Regions from separate parts of the Cellulomonas sp. plas2 genome, predicted to be linked through region 1. Evidence: predicted binding sites of a transcription regulator. Region 1 holds the regulator's gene; each other region holds the start of a gene.

The links. Region 1 encodes LexA, which represses DNA repair genes until DNA is damaged. Its sites were predicted from a motif close to TCGAACANNTGTTCGA; they were not measured.
Region 2: the regulator LexA is predicted to act here: its motif matches at 1,695-1,710, upstream of uvrA (excinuclease ABC subunit UvrA).
Region 3: the regulator LexA is predicted to act here: its motif matches at 2,716-2,731, upstream of AC2TDM_RS16345 (HNH endonuclease signature motif containing protein).
Region 4: the regulator LexA is predicted to act here: its motif matches at 1,516-1,531, upstream of ruvA (Holliday junction branch migration protein RuvA).

The regions. Positions count from the first base shown of each region.
Region 1 covers NZ_CM170155.1:2,373,049-2,377,206, reverse strand. The annotation lists gene AC2TDM_RS10680 (ATP-dependent DNA helicase) at 1-490, shown strand, start outside; gene AC2TDM_RS10675 (L-lactate dehydrogenase) at 570-1,580, shown strand; gene lexA (transcriptional repressor LexA) at 1,663-2,370, opposite strand; gene AC2TDM_RS10665 (LysM peptidoglycan-binding domain-containing protein) at 2,767-3,099, shown strand; gene nrdR (transcriptional regulator NrdR) at 3,375-3,920, shown strand; gene AC2TDM_RS10655 (S9 family peptidase) at 3,930-4,158, shown strand, end outside.
Region 2 covers NZ_CM170155.1:2,044,966-2,049,123, forward strand. The annotation lists gene uvrA (excinuclease ABC subunit UvrA) at 1-1,663, opposite strand, end outside; gene AC2TDM_RS09190 (glycoside hydrolase family 15 protein) at 1,786-3,747, shown strand; gene AC2TDM_RS09195 (MBL fold metallo-hydrolase) at 3,744-4,158, shown strand, end outside.
Region 3 covers NZ_CM170155.1:3,680,463-3,684,620, forward strand. The annotation lists gene AC2TDM_RS16335 (diguanylate cyclase domain-containing protein) at 1-1,534, shown strand, start outside; gene AC2TDM_RS16340 (GNAT family N-acetyltransferase) at 1,547-2,083, shown strand; gene AC2TDM_RS16345 (HNH endonuclease signature motif containing protein) at 2,767-4,158, shown strand, end outside.
Region 4 covers NZ_CM170155.1:1,850,698-1,854,855, reverse strand. The annotation lists gene ruvB (Holliday junction branch migration DNA helicase RuvB) at 1-765, opposite strand, end outside; gene ruvA (Holliday junction branch migration protein RuvA) at 824-1,438, opposite strand; gene ruvC (crossover junction endodeoxyribonuclease RuvC) at 1,621-2,187, opposite strand; gene AC2TDM_RS08280 (YebC/PmpR family DNA-binding transcriptional regulator) at 2,284-3,042, opposite strand; gene pdxT (pyridoxal 5'-phosphate synthase glutaminase subunit PdxT) at 3,057-3,707, opposite strand; gene AC2TDM_RS08270 (DUF3253 domain-containing protein) at 3,747-4,158, shown strand, end outside.

The DNA of each region.
Region 1 (4,158 bases):
GCTGCGCGAACGGCTGGACGTGCCGGTCCTGCTGCAGGGCGACGACGTGCTGCCCTCGCTCGTGGCCCGGTTCGCCGCCGACGAGCCGACGTGCCTGTTCGGCACCCTGTCGCTGTGGCAGGGCGTCGACGTGCCGGGGCCGACGTGCCGGCTCGTCGTCATCGACCGCATCCCCTTCCCGCGGCCCGACGACCCCGTGCGCGCGGCGCGGGCGCAGGCGGTGGACCGCGCCGGCGGCAACGGCTTCATGTCGGTGTCGGCCGCGCACGCCGCGCTCCTGCTCGCGCAGGGCGCCGGGCGGCTCATCCGGTCCGTCGACGACCGCGGCGTCGTCGCGGTGCTCGATCCGCGCCTGGTCACGGCCCGGTACGGCGACGTCCTGCGCCGCACGCTCCCCGACCTGTGGCCGACGAGCGACCCGGCGCTCGTCCGGGACGCGCTGCGGCGGCTCGCGCGGCCCGCCCCGGCCGCGTGGTCGCAGGCCCGCTAGCCTCGTCAGCGGCGGCCGTGCGCGGTCGCTCGCCCCGACGCGAGCCGTGCGGCGGGGTCACGGGGCACCGGGAGGACGCATGAGCGAGGGCATCAGCACCGTCGAGACGGACGAGGAGGTGCTGGCCGCGCCGTCGCCGACGCGCCGCACGTCGAAGCTGTCCATCGTCGGGGCGGGCGCGGTCGGCGCGACGATGGCCTACGCGGCGCTCATGCGCGGCGCGGCGCGGACCGTCGCGCTGTACGACATCAACCGGGCGAAGGTCGAGGCCGAGGCGCTGGACCTCGGGCACGGCATCCAGTTCATGCCGATGGCCGAGATCGAGGGCAGCGACGACATCGCGGTGTGCGCCGACTCCGACGTCGTCGTCATCACCGCGGGCGCGAAGCAGAAGCCGGGGCAGACCCGGCTCGACCTGGCCGAGGCCACGGTCTCGCTCATCGGCAAGATCCTGCCGCCCCTGGTCGAGGTGGCTCCCGACGCCGTCTACGTCATGGTGACCAACCCGGTCGACGTCGTGACCTACGCCGCGCTGAAGATGTCCGGCCTGCCCTCCTCGCAGCTCTTCGGCTCCGGGACGGTGCTTGACTCCTCGCGCCTGCGCTACCTCATCGCGCGGCACACGGGGGTCGCCGTGCAGAACGTGCACGCGTACGTGGCGGGGGAGCACGGCGACAGCGAGCTGCCGCTGTGGAGCTCGGCGAGCATCGGCGCGGTGCCGCTGCTCGAGTGGAACGGCATCGGCGGCCGGGGCGCGCTGACGCACGAGGTTCGCGAGCAGATCGCCCGCGAGGTCGTCGAGTCCGCGTACCGGATCATCGCCGGCAAGGGCGCGACGAACTACGCCGTCGCGCTCGCCGGCTCCCGGATCATCGAGGCGGTGCTGAAGGACGAGCAGCGCGTGCTGCCCGTCTCCTCGCTCCTCGAGGACTACCACGGCATCAGCGGCGTGTGCCTCTCGGTGCCCGCGCTCGTCGGACGCGCGGGCGTGGGCGACCGGCTCCAGGTGCCGATGTCGGCCGACGAGCTGGCCGGGCTCCGGCGGTCCGCCGAGGCGATCAAGGCCGTCGCACGGCGGTTCGGGCTCTAGGGGAGATGCCCGGCGGAGCGGCCGGGCATCGACCGAGGGGGGCGGGTCCCGGCACCGGTACCGGGACCCGCCCCCCTCGTCGTCACAGCGAGCGCAGCACGCTCACGACGCGTCCCAGGACGGTGGCGTCGTCGCCCGGGATCGGCTCGTACGCGCTGTTGTGCGGCATGAGCCACACGTGCCCGTCGGCGTGGCGCAGCGTCTTGACCGTCGCCTCGCCGTCGATCATCGCGGCGACGATCTGGCCGTTCTCCGCCACGGGCTGACGCCGCACGACGACCCAGTCCCCGTCGCAGATGGCGGCGTCGACCATCGAGTCGCCCCGCACGGCGAGCAGGAAGAGCTCCCCGTCGCCGACGAGCTGGCGCGGGAGCGGGAACACGTCCTCGACGACCTGCTCCGCCGTGATGGGTCCGCCGGCCGCGATCCGCCCGACGACGGGCACGTAGGCCGGCGTCGGCGCGGCGTCCCCGTCGGCCGCGTCCGCGTCGGTCAGCGCGCCGGGGGTCCCGTCCGGGGCGGTCCAGCCGCGGACCGGGCGTGCGTCGTCGGTGAGGACGACCTCCATGGCGCGCGGCCGGTGCGGGTCGCGGCGCAGGTAGCCCTTCCGCTCGAGCGACGTCAGCTGGTACTTGACGCTCGACGGGCTGACGAGGCCGACGACCTCCCCGATCTCGCGCATGCTCGGCGGGTAGCCCCGCTGCTCCACGGACGCGCGGATGCAGTCCAGCACCATGCGCTGGCGGCGGGTGAGCGCCGGTGCCTCGGACGCGTCGGGCAGCGCGGTCACCGTGGCGAGCGCGGAGAGGTCGTCCGCGGGTGGCTCCTGCTCCTGCTCCTGCTCCTGCTCCGTGGGGACGGCCGTCAGCACGGCCGTGCCGCCGGTGCGGGCGCGGGCCCGCGGGCCGCGCCCGGTGAGCGGTGCGTCCGTGGCCGCGGGGTCGTCCCCGGGCCGCTGGGTCCTGTCCGTCACGGTCGTCCTCCCTGTCGTGCGGTGCCCGGGCGGTGGCCCACGGCGGGCGTGTCAGTGGTCGGTGGTGGGCTGTCGGGCATGAGCCAGCCTAGGAGCGCGGGACGCGCGGACCAAACACCTGTTCGAGCGTGTCTCGACGTGTCGGACGCGCCCGTGGTAGAACTCGTACACACGTTCGTCGAACACCCGTACGCCCGCCCGTCGGAGGTCACCATGCGCAGCAGCAGCACCGCCCGTCCGGCCGCCGCCGCGGTCCCTCTCCGCCTCACCGCGCGCGGCCGCTGGGCGGCGCTCCTCGTCGTCGCCGGTGTCGCCGCCACGGGGCTGTGGTCCGCGGACCGGGCCGAGGCGGGGCGGCCCGCCGGCGGGACCGAGGTCGCGCGGCACCTCGTGGCCCCGGGGGACACGCTCTGGGAGATCGCGGAGGGCGTCGTGCGTCCGGGGGAGGACGTGCGGGACGTCGTCCTCGAGCTCGTCCAGCTCAACCGGCTGCCGTCCTCGCAGCTGTCGGCCGGCCAGACGATCGTCGTCCCCGTCCGGGGGTGAGCGTGGGGGCCGGCACCGCGTCCGTCGGCACCGCGTCCGTCGGCACCGCGTCCGTCGGCACCGCGTCCGTCGGCACTGCGCCCGTCGGCACTGCGTCCGTCGGCACTGCGTCCGTCGGCACTGCGTCCGTCGGCACTGCGTCCGTCGGCACTGCGTCCGTCGGCACTGCGCCATCGGCGGACACGCTTGCACCTGCCGTCGGCCCGCACCTAACGTCGGGCCCGGCGCCCCGTGCGCCCGGGGGCCGTGCCCCTGCGGACGCGAGGGGGACTCCCGTGCACTGCCCGTTCTGCCGCCACCCGGACTCGCGCGTCGTCGACTCGCGGACGTCGGACGACGGCTCGTCCATCCGGCGCCGCCGCCAGTGCCCGCACTGCAACCGCCGCTTCACGACGGTGGAGACGACGAGCCTCGCGGTGGTCAAGCGGTCGGGTGCCAGCGAGCCGTTCCGGCGCGAGAAGATTGTCAACGGCGTGCGCAAGGCCTGCCAGGGGCGTCCGGTCAGCGAGGACGACCTCGCGCTGCTCGCGCAGAAGGTCGAGGAGACGCTGCGCTCGTCGGGCTCGGCGGAGATCGACGCGTACGAGATCGGGCTGGCCATCCTCGGTCCGCTCCGGGAGCTCGACGAGGTGGCCTACCTGCGGTTCGCCTCCGTGTACCAGGCCTTCGACTCCCTCGAGGACTTCGAGGCCGCCATCACCGTGCTGCGCGCCGAGCGGGAGGGGCGTCCGGACCGGGACACCGCGTCGACGCCGACGCCGACGCCGGTCTCCGGCGGGGCCGTGCCCCCGGCACGCGCGGTCGCCCAGGGGGCGGGCTAGCGTCGGCGGGTGCTCCCCGATGACATCGCCCTGCTCCGCACGCCTGGCCGCGCCGCCGTCCTGCCCGACGGGTCCGCCGCGGTCGTGGCCGTCCTGACCCCCGACCTCGCGGCCGACGAGACCACCGGCTCCCTGTGGCGGGTGCCGCTCGCCACCCGCACCGACACGGACGCCGACCTCGGCACCGACCTCGCCACCGGGTTCAGCACCCGTGCCCGGGCGCCGCACCGCCTCACGC
Region 2 (4,158 bases), 330 kb from region 1:
TGTCCTCGTCGTGCTCGACGACGATGAGGGTGTTGCCGAGGTCCCGCAGCCGGGTCAGCGTGTCGATGAGGCGCCGGTTGTCGCGCTGGTGCAGGCCGATCGACGGCTCGTCGAGCACGTAGAGCACCCCGACGAGGCCCGAGCCGATCTGCGTCGCCAGCCGGATGCGCTGCGCCTCGCCGCCGGACAGGGTCCCCGCCGGCCGCATGAGCGACAGGTAGTCGAGCCCCACGTCGAGCAGGAAGCCGAGCCGGGCCTGGATCTCCTTGAGCACCTGCGTGGCGATCGCGCGCTCGCGCTCCCCCAGCTCGAGGGTGTCGAGGAAGTCCCGGGCCTCCCGGATCGGCAGGCCGCAGACGTCGGCGATGGAGCGGCCGCCGACGCGCACGGCGAGCACCTCGGGCTTCAGACGGGCGCCCTTGCAGACGGGGCAGGGCACCTCCCGCATGTAGGCCTCGTACTTCTCCTTGCTCCACTCCGACTCGGTCTCGCCGTAGCGGCGCTCGAGGAAGGTGATGACGCCCTCGAAGCCGGTCGAGTACTGCCGCTCGCGGCCCCATCGGTTCTTGTAGCGGACGTGCACCTCGTGGTTCTGCCCGCGCAGGACGGCCTGGCGCGCCCGCTCGGGCAGCGCGCGCCAGGGCGTGTCCATGGAGAAGCCGAGGTCGTCGGCGAGCGCGGTGAGCACCCGCGTGAAGTACTCGCTCGACGTCTGCGCCCACGGCGCGACGGCGCCCTCGCCGAGGGACAGGTCCTCGTCGGGCACGACGAGCTCGGGGTCGACCTCGAGGCGCGACCCGATGCCGGTGCACTCGGGGCAGGCGCCGTAGGGCGCGTTGAAGGAGAACGTGCGCGGCTCGATCTCGTCGAGCGTGAGGACGTGGTCGTTGGGGCAGGCGCGGTGCTCGGAGAACCGCCGCTCGCGACCCGGGTCGTCCGCGTCGGCGTCGACGAGCTCGACGACGAGCAGCCCCGCCGCCAGCCCCAGCGCCGTCTCGACGGAGTCCGTGAGGCGGCGCTGCACCCCGTCCCGCGCCACGAGGCGGTCGACGACGACCTCGATGTCGTGCTTGAGCTTCTTCTCCAGCACGGGCGGCGTCGCGAGCTGGACGACCTCGCCGTCGACCCGCGCGCGGGAGAAGCCCTTGCCCTGCAGCTCGCGGAAGAGGTCGGCGTACTCGCCCTTGCGGCCGCGGACGACCGGGGCCAGGACCTGGTAGCGCGTGCCCTCGGGGAGCTCGAGCAGGCGGTCGACGATCTGCTGCGGCGTCTGCGCCGTCACCCGCTCCCCGCACACGGGGCAGTGCTGCGTGCCTGCGCGCGCGAAGAGCAGGCGCAGGTAGTCGTAGACCTCGGTGATGGTGCCCACCGTCGACCGCGGGTTGCGGTTCGTGGACTTCTGGTCGATGGAGACGGCCGGCGAGAGCCCCTCGATGAAGTCGACGTCGGGCTTGTCCATCTGCCCGAGGAACTGCCGCGCGTACGCGGACAGCGACTCGACGTACCGCCGCTGCCCCTCCGCGAAGATGGTGTCGAAGGCCATCGACGACTTGCCGGAGCCCGACAGCCCCGTGAACACGACGAGCGCGTCGCGCGGGAGGTCGAGGTCGACGTTGCGGAGGTTGTGCTCGCGGGCGCCCTTGACGACAAGCCGATCGTTCACCCGACGAGTCTACGTCGCCCCACCGACACGGGCGTACGCCTGTTCGACCACTGCCCCGCCCGCGTGGTCGGGGCGGCGACCCGGCGTGCCCGCGTGCCCCTACCCGGGCCGGGCACCATGCTGTGCGCGTGCCAGCGCCAGCCCCAGCCGCGACCGACCCCGGCGCACCCGTGCCCATCGAGGACTACGCCGTGCTCGGCGACGGCCGGACCGCGGCGCTCGTCTCCTCCCGGGGGTCGGTGGACTGGCTCTGCCTGCCGGGGTTCGACTCGGCGGCGTGCTTCGCCGCGGTGCTCGGCACCCCCGGGCACGGCCGGTGGCTGCTCACGGTGCCCGACGCGACGACCGTGGAGCGGCGGTACGAGGACGACTCCTTCGTGCTGGAGACGACGTACACGTCCCCGACCGGCACGGCGGTCGTGCGGGAGGCGATGCCGCTCGGCGACGGGCGCGCGGACCTCATCCGCGTGCTCACGTGCACCTCGGGCAGCGTCGCGGTGGAGCACGAGTGGGTCGTCCGCCTCGGGTACGGCTCCATCCGTCCCTGGGTCCACCACGTGCGCGACGAGGACGGCGAGGACACCATCCGCGCGATCGCCGGGCCCGACTCGCTCGTGCTCCGCGGCGACCGCCTGCCGTCCCCCGACGGCCACCGGCACCGCGACGCGTTCCGGCTCCAGGCGGGTGAGCACGTCGCCCTGACGCTCACGTGGACCCCCTCCTGGGAGCCCGTGCCCGCCCGGCTGCCGGCGCGCGAGCGGCTCGACCAGACCGCGGCCGCGTGGCGCGAGTGGCTGGCCTCGGGCCGGCCCGGCTCGGCGCACCGGGCCGCGGTCGTGAGGTCCCTGCTGGTCCTGCGGCTGCTCACGGACTCCGAGACGGGTGGCATCGTCGCCGCCGCCACGACGTCCCTGCCCGAGCACCTCGGCGGGGAGCGCAACTGGGACTACCGGTACTGCTGGCTGCGCGACGCCGCGATGACGCTGGAGGCGCTGCTCGAGGAGGGCTACGCCGAGGAGGCGACGCGCTGGCGCGACTGGCTGCTGCGCGCCGTCGCCGGGGACCCGTCCGACCTGCAGATCATGTACCGGGTCGACGGCGGGCGGGACCTCGTCGAGCGCGAGCTGGCGCACCTGCCGGGGTACGCCGGGTCCCGACCCGTGCGGGTCGGCAACGACGCGGTCGCGCAGCGCCAGCACGACGTCCTCGGCGAGGTCATGATGGCCCTGGAGGCGGCGCGCGAGGGCGGCCTGCAGGAGACCGACGAGTCCTGGTCGCTGCAGCGGCACCTCGTCGACGACCTCGTCGGGAACTGGCGCGAGCCCGACCGCGGCATCTGGGAGGTGCGGGGCGAGCCCCGCCACTTCGTGCACTCGAAGGTCATGGCGTGGACCGCCTTCGACTGCGCGGTCCGCGCGGTGGAGCGGCACGGGCTCGACGGTCCCGCCGACGTGTGGCGGGCCGAGCGCGACGCCGTCCGCGCGCAGGTCCTCGCGGAGGGGTACGACGCGGAGCGCGGCACCTTCGTCCAGCACTACGGCGCCGGGCACACCGACGCGGCGCTGCTGGCCATCGCCACGACGGGGTTCCTGCCGGCGTCCGACCCCCGGCTCCTCGGCACGGTCGCGGCCGTGCGCGCCGAGCTCGAGATCGCGCCCGGCCTCCTGCTGCGGTACCGCACCGAGCGGACCGACGACGGCCTGCACGGCGAGGAGCACGCCTTCCTCGCCTGCTCGTTCTGGTTGGCCGACGCGCTGGCCCGGGCGGGTGACGCGGTCGGCGCCGGACGGGTGCTCGACGCCCTGCTCCCGCTCGCCAACGACGTCGGCCTGCTGGCCGAGGAGTACGACCCGGTGACGGGCCGGATGATGGGCAACGTCCCGCAGGCGCTCTCGCACCTCGCGCTCGTCCGCGCCGTGCACCGCTACGAGCTGGCGCTCGCCGGACGGCACCCGGGCCGGACGCAGGAGCTGCCCGTCGTCGCGCGGTCGGCGGGCCGCGTCCACGTCCCGGACGACGTCGGGGCGCCGGCGGGCCCGGCGGTGGTCCCCGGCACCGACGGCGCCGCTGCGCACCTGCGGTGAGCGACCCCGTGCCCGATCTCGTGCCCGACCCCGTGCCCGACCCCGTGCCCGACCCCGTGCCCGATCTCGTGCCCGACGTCGTGCCCGGCGAGGTGCTGGGCCCGTGGACCCTGCGCAGCACCGTCGTCGGGCCGCTCGCGACGAACGCGTACGCGCTCACCCACGTCGCAGGCGCCCGGGTGCTCGTCGACCCCGGCGACGACGCGCCGGCCCTCCTGGCGCTGCTGGACGCCGGCACCGCCGCACGCCGGCTCGACCTCGTCGTCGTGACGCACCGGCACCCGGACCACCTGGGCGCGCTGGCGGAGGTCGTCGCGGCCACGGGGGCGCCGGTCGCCGCCGGGGCCGACGACGCGGACGCGGTCGCCGACGTCACGGGCGTCGCGGTCGCGCACCGGCTGGGCCACGGCG
Region 3 (4,158 bases), 1.3 Mb from region 1:
CGTCCTCAACCTGCGCGCGCACCCGATGCCGGGGTCGTCGCGCGCGGGGTGGAGCGGCGGCGCGGTGCTCGCGGCGCGCGACGTGACGGCGGTGCGGCGCGCGACGGAGCAGATCACGCACGCGCGGGACCGCTACGCCGCGCTGCTCGCCGCGGCGACGGAGCAGGCCATCGTCGCGTGCGACACCGACGGCGCCATCACCGTCTTCAACGCCGGCGCCGAGCGCATGCTCGGGTACCGCGCGGAGGAGGTCGTCGGGCGGCCGATCGCGCTGCTGCACGACCCGCGGGAGCTCGTCGAGCGGGGCGCGGAGCTCGGCGTGCCCGCCACCGCGGTCGTCGCCACGATGGCCGCCCGGCGTGACTCGACCGCCCGGCGCTGGACGTACCGCCGCCGGGACGGCGCGACGCTGCCCGTCTCGCTGACGATCAGCCCGACGAGCGACGAGTACGGGGACCGCGACGGGGCCATCTGCGTCGCCTCCGACATCACGGCGCAGGTCGCCACCGAGGCGCGCCTGCACGACTCCGAGCGGCTGTTCCGGCTGGCCTTCGACGAGGCACCGATCGCCATGATGATCGTCGGCCTGCAGGGCGACGACGCCGGGCTCGTCCTGCGGACCAACGCCACCACCAGCGTCTTCACGGGGCTGACGGAGGCCGAGCTGCGGCGACGGGACGTCCACTCGCTCACGCACCCGGACGACCGCGACGCGTGCCGCGCCTCGTTCCGGCCGTTCCTCGACGGCGGGTGCGGGGAGGCGTGCGTCGAGAAGCGGTACCAGCACGCCGACGGCACCGTGCGCCGGGGGATGCTGACGGCGACGGTGGTGGCGCCGGCCGACGGGGGCGGCACGACGACCGCGGAGCCGTACCTGCTGTGCCTCGTCGAGGACGTCACCGCGCGCCGGCAGGCGGAGGAGGCGCTGCGCCACCAGGCGCTGCACGACGCCCTGACGGGTCTGCCCAACCGCACCCTGCTCGTCGAGCGGCTGGCCGCCGCGCTCGCGGACGGGCGAGCGGCGGACGGGCGGGCGCCGGCGGCGGGGCTGCTGTTCTGCGACCTCGACGGGTTCAAGGCGGTCAACGACTCCGCCGGGCACGCCGCGGGCGACGGGGTGCTGCGGGAGGTCGCGTCGCGCTTCGCCGCCTGCGTGGGGCCGGCGGCCACGCTCGCCCGGCTCGGCGGTGACGATTTCGCCGTCGTGCTGCCCGGTGCCGTCGACGAGGCGGCCCTGCGGCGCGCGGCCGAGCGTCTCGTCGCCGCGCTGCGCACGCCGGTGCGCGCCGGCAGCGCGGAGCACGTCCTGGGGGTGAGCGTGGGGACCGCCCTGGGGCTGCCCGACGAGAGCGCCGACGCCGTGATCGCCCGGGCCGACGCGGCGATGTACGCCGCGAAGCGGGCCGGCAAGAACCGCGTGCACGCGGCCGGGCTCCTGCCGCGGCCGCGTCCGGGCCCCGACGCCGAGCGGCTGGCGGGCGTCGCCGGCCGAGGGGCGGCCGAGGGGGTCGTCGCGCCGCCCGCCCGCGCATAGCACCATGCGGGCGTGAGCAGCAGCCCCGCCCCCGCCCGCGCAGGTGACCCGGTCCGGATCACCGCCATGACCGGTGCCCACGCCGAGGGCGTCCTGGACGTGTACGCCACCGGCATCGTCTCGGGGCACGCGACCTTCACCGCGTCGCCGCCCTCGTGGCCGGAGTTCGACGCCGGCCACCGGTCCGACCTGCGGCTGGTGGCGCTCGGCGACGACGACGAGGTGCTCGGGTGGGTGGCCGTCGCGGCGGTGTCGAGCCGGCCCGTGTACGCCGGGGTCGTCGAGGAGTCGGTCTACGTGGCGCCGCGGGCCGCGCGGCGGGGCGTCGGGGCGGCGCTGCTCGGGGCGCTGGTCGCGGCCGCGCCCGCCGCGGGCGTCTGGACGCTGCAGGCCGGCGTGTTCCCCGAGAACGCGGGCAGCCTCGCGCTGCACGCGGCGTGCGGGTTCCGGGTCGTCGGGCGGCGCGAGCGGCTGGGGCTCATGACGCACGGGCCGCTGGCGGGGACCCGGCGGGACGTGCTGCTGCTCGAGCGCCGCCTGGGCGGCTGACGAGCACCGCGGCCGGTCTACCGGGCGCGGCTCCGACGCCGGCCCGCCGGGACCGGCGCTCCCCCCAACGACGACGGAGGCCGGGGGAGCAGCTGCTCCCCCGGCCTCCGTGGTGCGCGGCCCCGAGGGGCACGCGAGAGGTCAGATGCGCACCCGGATGGGGTTGCTCACGCTCGTCCACCGCTCGGACTCGAGCTCGGTCGTGACGTCGGTGCTCTGCTCGGACGTGGGCTTCATGGCCGGCCTCCCTGCGGTTGGTGGACGAGGTGTCGTACGCCGTGCTGGAACGCGAGTCTGCCGGTGATTCGTCCCATGTGCACCCCTTTCCACCCGAACAGTGGGTGACGTCACAACCAACGGGTGACGACCGCCAGGGACCTCGGTCCCGGGTCTTCGAGGCCGCCGCGAGGTGGGCGACGTGGCGGTCGAACGGTCGGTGGTCGTCGGTCGAGGGGTCGCCCGCTGGAGGCGGTCGGCCTCAGGACGAACGGTCCGGAGCCGGCATGTCAGTGGTCCGGTGCATGCTGGTCGTGTCACCTCTGCGCAAGGTGGCGACGCAGCAGTTTCTGACGCGTGACCTGCAAGAACACCCGATCGTGGCATGGTGTCCTGGGAGTCCTCCTCCTAGACTTTGGCACAGACGTTCTACTGCTGCTGCCGCCGCCAGAGGAGGTGCCCGCGCCGTGTACCAGGACCTGCTGTCGTCCTTCGAGTCCGTGCGCGCTGCCCTGGGAGCGGTGGGTGCGCAGGCCGGGCAGGCCGGGATGTTGAGCGGGCCGCAGCGGGCGCACGTGCTCTCGTTGTTCCAAGCGGCGTCAGGGGCGGTGGCGGGGGCGCGGTCGGCATGGATCGCCGCGGACAGCAGGCTGCGCATCCCGCGTGACGGGGACAAGGGTCCGGCGGAGGGCATCGCCGGGCGTGACGGGATCGGGCTGCCCGAGGCACGCCGGCAGGTGCGGCAGGCCGAGGCCGTCGAGGTGGTGCCCTCCTTCGCCGAGGCGGTGGCGGCGGGGTCACGGTCCGAGGCACACCTCGACGCGCTGGCCGGTGTGCTGGCCGAGGCCTCGCAGAAGGTGCGGAGCGAGTTCGGGTCGCCTCTGGTGCAGGCGGAGCTGACGGACCTGGCGGGCCGGGTCGACCCGGGCACGTTCCGGACCACGCTGCGGCAGAAGGCCGCCGAGATCGATCCACCGGCCCTGGAGTCCCGGTTCGAGGCCCAGCGCCGGGGCCGGCACCTGCACCTGACCGACACCGAGATGGGCACGCGGATCCAGGGGTGCCTGGACCCCTCGGCGGGGGTGGCGCTGCGGCGGGCATTGGAGCTGACCCGGCAGATCCCGGGCGAGGACCGCACGCCCGGCCAGGCGCAGGCCGACGCGTTGGAAGCCCTCGCGCGGGGCGCGCTGGCGGAGAAGAAGGGCGGGGTGACCGGCGCGTCGGTGCGCCCGCACCTGACCCTGGTGACGGACCTGAGCACCTACACCTCCATCGCCGAGGCCCTGCGCGAGCACGAGACGGCGCGCCACGGCGCCGAGGCTGGTGGCGACGACCACGACCAGACCTCGCACGTGGCGTGCACCGAGGACCTGCCCGACGTGGACGTCCTCGGCGCCGCGCTGACCGGGCGCACACCGGTCGTCGACGAGGACGGCAACGTGCTCGCGGTGACCGCGGTGGCACGGACGCTGTGCGACGTGGACACCGCCGCACTCGTGCTCGGGCCGGACGGGCAGCCCACCGACCTGGGGCGCGAGGAGCGGCTGTTCACCGGGCACCAGCGCCGCGCGGTCATCCTGCGCGACCAGGGGTGCGCGTTCCCGGGGTGCGAGACACCGGCCCGCTGGTCCGAGGTCCACCACATCCGCTGGTGGGCCAGGGACGACGGGGAGACCAGCATCGACAACGGCGTGGTCCTGTGCGGACGGCACCACCACGAGGTGCACCGCGCCGACCTGACCATCCGACGACTCGTCGACCCGGGACGACCACCACGGTCAGGACGGGTCAAGGCAACCGAGCTGCATCCGGCCCGGTACGAGTTCCGCGCACCCGACGGCAGGATCGTCGGCCACCGG
Region 4 (4,158 bases), 520 kb from region 1:
CAGCGCCGCGCGCGCCGCCGCGAGGTCCAGCGAGCCGTCCCCGCGCACCTCGGCCCAGTCGCGCACGCGCCGCAGCAGCCGGTTGGCGATGCGGGGCGTGCCCCGGCTGCGGCCGGCGATCTCCGCCGCGGCCTCGGGTGCCAGGACCACCCCCAGCAGGCCTGCCGACCGCGTGAGGACCTGCTCGAGCTCGCCGGCGTCGTAGAAGTCGAGGTGGCCCGTGAAGCCGAAGCGGTCCCGCAGGGGCGCCGGCAGCAGGCCCGCGCGCGTCGTGGCACCGACGACCGTGAAGGGCGGCAGGGCCAGCGGGATCGCGCTGGCGCCCGCGCCCTTCCCGACGACCACGTCCACGCGGAAGTCCTCCATGGCGACGTAGAGCAGCTCCTCGGCCGGCCGCGCGAGGCGGTGGATCTCGTCGAGGAACAGCACCTCGCCCTCCTCGAGGGAGGACAGGACCGCCGCCAGGTCGCCGGCGTGCTGGATGGCCGGCCCGCTCGTGATGCGCAGCGACGTGCCGAGCTCGGCCGCGATGATCATCGCCAGCGTCGTCTTGCCCAGGCCGGGCGGGCCCGACAGCAGCACGTGGTCCGGCGCGCGGTCCCGCTGCCGCGCTGCCTGCAGCACGAGGGAGAGCTGGTCGCGCACGACCCGCTGCCCCACGAACTCGTCCAGCCGCCGCGGCCGCAGCGCCGCCTCGGCGGCGCGCTCGAGGTCGTCCGCGCCCGGTCGCACGAGCGAGGGCGCCGCGGGCGCGTCGTCGAGCAGACCGCGCGGGAGACCGTCCTCGAGCGCGCCGGGCCCGTCGTCCGCCAGCCCGCGCCCGTCAGCCACGCTGGCCGCCGAGCAGCCGCAGCGCACCCCGCAGGAGCCCGGCCACCTCCTCCGGGGCCACCGGGCCCTCGCTGCCCTCGAGCACGGCGGCGACCGCATCGCCGGCGGCCTTCGCGTTCCAGCCCAGCCCGACGAGCGCCTCGACCACCTGGTCGCGCCCGTCAGGACCCGCCGGCGGGGCGGGCACGCCCGTGGTCGCCCCCGTCGGCGCGCCCAGGCGGTCCGCCAGCTCGAGGACGATGCGCTGCGCGCCCTTGCGTCCGATGCCCGGTACCCGCATGAGGGCCGTGAGGTCCTCGTCCGCCACCGCGCGCCGCAGCCCCTCCGGCGTGTGCACGGCCAGCATCGCCAGGGCCAGGCGCGGCCCGACCCCGGAGACGGTCTGCACGACCTCGAAGACCTCGCGCTCGTCCGCCTCGGCGAACCCGAACAGCGTCAGTGAGTCCTCCCGCACGACGAGCGACGTGTGCAGCCGTGCCGTGCACCCCACACGCAGGCCAGCGAGCGTCGCGGGCGTCGCCTGCACGAGCATGCCGACGCCCCCCACCTCGATGACCGCGGCGTCCAGCCGCACCGCCAGCACCGTCCCGTGCACCGACGCGATCACGCCGTCCCGCCCCTCTGTCGACCCCTCGTCCGGCCGGCGCCGCACCGCGCCACCGGCGCACAGCGTGCCACAGGACGACGAACACGCGTACGAACGCCACGCGGTGCTGGGGACGGCGCGGAAGCACCGTGCTGGGCGGCGCCCGCGGGCGACGAGGCCCCGGACCACCGCCGCGCGGTGGTTCAGGCGCGCCGGCGGGCCGCCTGCTCGGCGGCCGCCCAGGCGCGCTGCGCCGCGGTGAGCGACGACGGGGGCCGCTGCGGCGCACCGACCGCGCCCGCGGGACGCCAGAGGTGGCAGATCGCGAGGGCCAGCGCGTCCGCGGCGTCGGCCGGGCGGGGGCGTTCGTCGAGCCGCAGGAGGCGGGTCACCATCGTCTGCACCTGCGCCTTGTCCGCGCGCCCGTTGCCCGTGACCGCGGCCTTGACCTCGCTGGGGGTGTGCAGCGCGACGGGGATGCGCCGCCGGGCGGCCGCGACCATGGCCAGGCCGGCTACCTGCGCGGTGCCCATCACCGTCGACACCTGGTGGTTGGCGAACACGCGCTCGATGGCGACGGTGTCGGGCGCGTGCTCCTCGAGCCACTCCTCGACGGACCGCTCGATCCGCAGCAGCCGCTGGTCGATGTCCGCGTCCGGCGGGGACGTCGCGACGCCGACCGCGACCACCGCGAGCCGGCGGCCGGGGAGCCCGTCGACGACGCCGAGCCCGCACCGGGTGAGGCCGGGGTCGACTCCGAGGACGCGCACGGCGCCCATGCTCGCAGCACGGGCGCCGTGGGGACGTGGGGCGCGCCGCGGCCCGCCGCGGGAGCGGTCAGGTCGTCGACCGGGCGCGTGCTGGGGTCAGTCGTCCTCGTCGAGCTCCGCCAGCACCTCGTCGGAGGCGTCGAAGTTGGCGTAGACGTTCTGCACGTCGTCGGAGTCCTCGAGCGCGTCGATGAGCCGCAGGATCTTCCGCGCGCCCTCGGCGTCGACCTCGATCTGCGTGGCCGGGTGGAAGACGACGTCGGCGGAGTCGTACTCGATGCCGGCCTCCTGCAGCGCGGTGCGCACCGGGACGAGGTCCGTGGCCTCCGTCAGCACCTCGAAGGAGTCGCCGAGGTCGTTGACCTCCTCGCCGCCCGCGTCGAGGACCGCCTCCATCACGGCGTCCTCGTCCGTGCCCTCCTTGGGCACGACGACGACGCCCTTGCGGGAGAAGAGGTACGCCACCGAGCCCGGGTCGGCCATCTGGCCGCCGTTGCGGGTGAAGGCGACGCGCACGTCGGAGGCGGCGCGGTTGCGGTTGTCGGTGAGGCACTCGACGAGGACCGCGATGCCGCCGGGGCCGTACCCCTCGTACGTGATGCCCTGGTAGTCCGCGCCGCCGGCCTCCTGGCCGGACCCGCGCTTGATGGCGCGGTCGATGTTGTCGTTCGGAACGGAGGACTTCTTCGCCTTCTGCACCGCGTCGACGAGCGTGGGGTTGCCCGACAGGTCACCGCCGCCCGTGCGGGCCGCGACCTCGATGTTCTTGATGAGCTTGGCGAACGACTTCGCGCGCTTGGCGTCGACCACGGCCTTCTTGTGCTTGGTCGTGGCCCACTTGGAGTGACCGGACATGACTCGCTACCCCTTCAGCGGCTCTCGCCGACGATCTGGACGAACAGCCGGTGCACCCGCGTGTCGCCCGTGACCTCCGGGTGGAACGAGGTGACGAGCAGGGGGCCCTGGCGTACCGCGACGATCCTACCGGCGGCCGGCCCGCCCTCGACGCGGCCGAGGACCTGGGCCGACGGCCCGACCTCCTCGACCCAGGGCGCACGGATGAACACGGCGTGCAGCGGGTCGTCGTGGGAGTCGTCGATGCCCTCGATCGTCAGGTCCGTCTCGAAGGAGTCCACCTGCCGGCCGAAGGCGTTGCGGCGGACCGTGACGTCCATGCCGCCGAGGGTGCGCTGCCCCTCGATCCCGCCCAGCACACGGTCCGCGAGCAGGATCATCCCCGCGCAGGACCCGTAGGCCGGCATGCCGTCGGCGATGCGGGCCCGCACGGGCTCGGCGAGGTCGAAGGCGCGCAGGAGCTTGTCCATCGTCGTCGACTCCCCGCCCGGCAGGACGAGGCCGTCGACGGACGCCAGCTCCCGCTCGCGGCGCACGGGCACGCCCTGCGCGCCCACCGCCTCGAGGGCGTGCAGGTGCTCGCGCACGTCGCCCTGCAGCGCCAGCACCCCGATCCGCGGGCGTGCTGAGGCGGTCGGTGCGACGCTGGAGGGGTCCTGGGGCACCGGGTCATCCTATGTTCGGGCGGGTCGGTGGAGGTGGGCGTGGCGCACGCGACGAAGGCGGCACGGACGCCGGCACGGACTCCGGCACGCGCGGATCTGCCGACGCGGCCCTGCGCCGTCTGCGGCCGCACGATCACGTGGCGCAAGAAGTGGGAGCGCGACTGGGAGCAGGTCCGCTACTGCTCCGCGGCCTGCCGCTCGCACGGGCTGACGCCGCAGGACGCGGCGCTCGAGGACGCGGTGCGCGCCCTGCTCGCGGCGCGTGCCCGCGGGGCGACCATCTGCCCGTCGGAGGCGGCCCGGCGCGTCGGCGGCGACGACTGGCGCGACCTCATGGAGCCGGCACGGCAGGCGGCCCGGCGGCTCGTCGCCGCCGGCGAGGTCGAGATCACGCAGGGTGGTGCGGTGGTCGACCCGTCGACGGCCCGCGGCCCGATCCGGATCCGCCGCG